2 regions of the Pantoea sp. SGAir0180 genome follow, and region 1 is predicted to be linked to the other one. Evidence: predicted binding sites of a transcription regulator. Region 1 holds the regulator's gene; the other holds the start of a gene.
What was found. The regulator LexA, encoded in region 1, represses DNA repair genes until DNA is damaged. The targets are predictions, from matches to a motif close to TNCTGTATGTACATACAGNA.
Positions count from the first base shown of each region.

Region 1 (2,204 bases):
GAACGGCAAAGAATTTTTGAATGCCGTTAAGGAGCCGCAAATGAGGCGGATGATCGTCGCCCTGGACTTCCCGACCCGGCGCACGGCCAAACATGACTGAAACCGGTAACATCTGAACATCAAGTTCAGGGTTGCTGCGGTGCAGATCAAGATACTCGTGGAAGATTTTGACCGATTCAAGGCTGGGCACGAAATAGGGGAACACACGCGGACCGTCATTAATAAAGACATGACGCGGCAACAGGGCGCCGTCTATCTCCAGCGGAATAAGCGGATCAGGCAGATCGTGCCGGATGCACTGCGCGCGTAAAGTCAGGAGATCGGCCTTTGAATCATAAGGCAGGACATACATAATAGGCCGGGTAGGATCCAGCCCATGTTCGGAGACGGGATCAGCCGGAATGGCCTTACTCTTTACCAGAAATGAAAGGGGTAAGTTCAGCAATTTATAAAAAATTTTACGCCAACCTGACATAGACAACATGAAGCCTCTTGTTAGCAAAGCGGCGCAAGCATATCAGAACGCGCAGCAAAAATCTGTGACAGCGACAATTGTGCGCTGCCCGGTATTGACGTCAATCCTTTGAAAAGAGTTCCTTTATCATGACAAATAATGTCACCGGCATTACCCGGATTGTGAAAGCGGCTGGCTACTCATGGCAAGGTCTTCGCGCCGCCTGGCAGCATGAAGCTGCCTTCCGCCAGGAAGCCGTAATTTCACTGGCGGCAATTATCCTGGCCTGCTGGCTGGATGTCGATACTATTTCGCGCATCCTGATGATTGGCGCGGTCATGCTGGTGATGATTGTTGAAGTTCTGAACAGCGCCATCGAAGCAGTGGTGGACCGCACAGGGCAGGAACGACATCCTCTTGCCGGCCGTGCCAAAGATATGGGATCGGCCGCTGTTTTGCTGGCAATAGTACTGGCCCTGTTCGTTTGGGGAACGCTACTTTGGTCGCATTTGCGATAAGCATTCCATCTCCCGTCAAATTACTGATTTTGGCCTGACTTTTGGTTTCCATTTCACCAATACCTGTATATACTCACAGCGACTGTATAAACAACCAGGGGGCGGGATGAAAGCATTAACCAGCAGGCAGCAACAGGTCTACGACTTGATTCGCGACCACATTAATCAAACGGGCATGCCGCCTACGCGTGCAGAAATTGCTGCGCAACTGGGCTTCCGCTCACCTAACGCGGCAGAAGAGCATCTGAAAGCGCTGTCGCGTAAAGGCGTGATTGAAATCGTCTCTGGTGCGTCCCGCGGTATCCGTTTGTTAATGGAAGAAGAACCTTCAGATGGCCTGCCACTCATTGGGCGCGTTGCGGCGGGTGAGCCGTTGCTGGCCCAGGAACATATCGAAACCCACTACAAAGTGGATCCAGACATGTTCAAGCCCTCTGCCGATTTCCTGCTGCGCGTTAGCGGCATGTCAATGAAAGACATTGGCATCATGGATGGTGATTTGCTGGCCGTGCATAAAACGCAGGAAGTGCGTAATGGTCAGGTGGTGGTAGCGCGCATTGATGACGAAGTCACCGTGAAGCGCTGGAAAAAGCAGGGATCAGTGGTGCATCTGTTACCTGAAAATACGGATTTTGAGCCTATCATTGTCGATACGCGTGCGCAGTCGCTGACGGTTGAAGGTCTGGCGGTTGGCATCGTACGTAACGGTGAGTGGTTATAACTCTTCTTAAGGTTGGCTCTTTACGTCAACCTTGACGTTACCCAGTCTGCCCCTGTTTTGCCGCTGTGGGTTCATCTGCAACACCAGCGGCGCATTGCACGGACGTTACATGCGCTTCCTGACAGCTACTGATAAAAAACTGTGGCGGCTGGCGCTGCCCATGATCCTGTCAAATATCACCGTTCCTCTGCTCGGTTTAGTCGATACAGCCGTTATTGGCCATCTCGACAGCCCGGTTTATCTGGGCGGCGTTGCGGTCGGGACGACCGTTACCAGTTTTATCTTCATGCTGCTGCTTTTTCTGCGTATGAGCACGACAGGCCTGACGGCTCAGGCGTTTGGCGCGGGCGACAAAACGGCGCTGGCGCGCGCATTGGCACAGCCCCTGATCATTGCCTTACTGGCCGGCAGCCTGTTTATTGCCCTGCGTCATCCTGTCACGGCATTAGCAACCCGCTTTATCGGCGGAGAGGCCGCTGTGCTTGAGCAGGCTGCGCTGTTTATCCATATT
Region 1 is NZ_CP028071.1:3,501,389-3,503,592, reverse strand. It holds gene plsB (glycerol-3-phosphate 1-O-acyltransferase PlsB) at 1-475, opposite strand, end outside; gene C1N58_RS16470 (diacylglycerol kinase) at 604-972, shown strand; gene lexA (transcriptional repressor LexA) at 1,079-1,693, shown strand; gene dinF (MATE family efflux transporter DinF) at 1,803-2,204, shown strand, end outside.

Region 2 (2,204 bases), 640 kb from region 1:
AAGCGCCCCCTCTATAATCCCAGCAGCAACTGCCTCTCCAACTGCGGATCCACCAGCGTCACATGCAGCCCCACCAGCCGGACGCCACGTCCGGCGCGGCGCTCGTCCCAGGTCTTACGGGCCACGGCAATCATGTCCTCTTTATTGAGCACGGGCCAGACATGTTCCTGAGTGGTCTGCTGGAAATCACTAAACTTCAGCTTCACGCCCTGGCGCGCAATGTGCTTATCGGGGCGAATCTGCGTCAGGCGACGATCAAGCTCGGCATAGAGGTAATCAATAATTTCCAGACAGCGCTCCCAACTGTCGATATCGTCAGCCAGCGTCCGCTCCACACCCAGCGATTTCCGTTCGCGTTCAACCACTACGCCCCGTTCATCAATGCCGTGACTGCGCTCCCATAACACTCTGCCAAACTTGCCAAAACGCTTAAGCAGCAGCGCCAAATCGGCTTTTTGCACGTCCGCGCAGGTGTGCAGACCCAGCTCTTCGAGCTTTTTTGCTGAAACTTTTCCTACACCGGGAATTTTTGCCAGCGGTAAGGCCAGCAAGAAATCGGACATCTGGGCCGGTGTAATCACATACTGACCATCAGGCTTGTTTAAATCGGAGGCGATCTTGGCAAGGAATTTTATGGGGGCGATGCCCGCAGAGGCAGTGAGCTGCGTTTCACGAAAAATGGTGGCGCGGATGTCCTGCGCGATAAGCGTGGCCGATCCCTGACAGTGCTGGCTGTCGGTAACATCCAGATAGGCTTCGTCCAGTGAGAGTGGCTCAATGAGCGAGGTATAACGCGAAAAGATGGCACGGATCTGACTGGAGGCTTCTTTATAGATGTCATACCGTCCGGGCAGTAGACGCAGATGCGGACAAAGCTTTAAGGCCATACCGGTCGGCATCGCGCTGCGTACGCCATATTTGCGGGCCGGATAATTAGCGGTACTGATAACGCCACGTCGATCGCGGCTGCCGCCGATGGCCATGGGAATATCGCGTAATGAGGGATCGTCACGCATTTCCACCGCCGCAAAAAAGCAGTCCATATCAACATGAATGATCTTACGCATCGCCCCTCCAGTACTGGATAAGTATACAGTTCGGAAAGGCTTGTGCAATATTTCTTGCAATAACAAACAAAGTTTACAAATTTTTGGCGTCATTCCGCCAAAGAAATGGACATTTTGCGCCGTGCTGTATTGCTAAAAAAACAGACAATGTTTAATGTTGCGCTGCGGTAGCGGAAAGTTCCGATAATGCAAACAGAGGCGCACATAACGCGCCATTGTTCTTCTTCACTTCAAGGTATACACAGCATGGGCAAAATCGCACTTCTGTTTGCGATGCTTTTACTGCCAGCCCTCAGCATGGCAATGACTCCCGAGCCGGTTCAGCAACTGGCCCCTGTGAGTAAAGAGTTAAAGAAACAGCTAATCGGCACGCCGGTTTATATTCAGATCTTTAAGGAAGAGCGGACACTTGAGCTGTACGGCAAGATTGGTAACGAATACCGCTTGCTGGATACCTACCGCATCTGCAATTTTTCGGGCGGTCTGGGTCCAAAACGCCGTGAAGGCGATTTTAAAAGCCCGGAAGGTTTCTACAGCGTAAAACTGAATCAGCTTAAACCGGACAGCCGTTTCTATCGCGCGATTAATATTGGCTTTCCGAATCAATACGACCGTGACCAGGGCTACAGCGGCAACTACCTGATGATTCACGGCGACTGTAAGTCGATTGGCTGCTACGCCATGACCAATGCCTATATGGATCAGATTTTCACGTATGTGAACGCGGCATTGCGTAATGGTCAGCAGGAAGTGAACATTGCAATTTATCCGTTCCGCATGACGGACAGCAACATGCAGCGCCATCGTTATTCGACCTACGCGGATTTCTGGAAGCAGCTTCAGCCGGGTTATGTCTACTTTGCGAAGTATCATCAACCGCCGACAGTCAATGTCGCCAGCGGCAGATATGTGATGAACAGCAGCCCGGTCATCACCCAACCCGAAGCGGCATCACAGTCGTTCCTGGCGCTCTCCAAGGTAAAATAAGGCCCACTCGCCTGGCACGATCCGGTGCCAGGTTTCATTCCCCGTCAGCGGCTGTGTGGCAATGACCGTGACCACGTCGTTCGCCCCGGTATGTTTCTGGAAATCAATTTCCACATCCTGATCGAGCAACTGCGCCCGGCCAAAAGGGGC
Region 2 is NZ_CP028071.1:2,861,746-2,863,949, forward strand. It holds gene dinB (DNA polymerase IV) at 12-1,067, opposite strand; gene dpaA (peptidoglycan meso-diaminopimelic acid protein amidase) at 1,314-2,054, shown strand; gene C1N58_RS13595 (class II glutamine amidotransferase) at 2,019-2,204, opposite strand, start outside.
Region 2: a site for LexA is predicted at 1,079-1,098, ahead of dinB (DNA polymerase IV). Genes of this name have one in related genera too.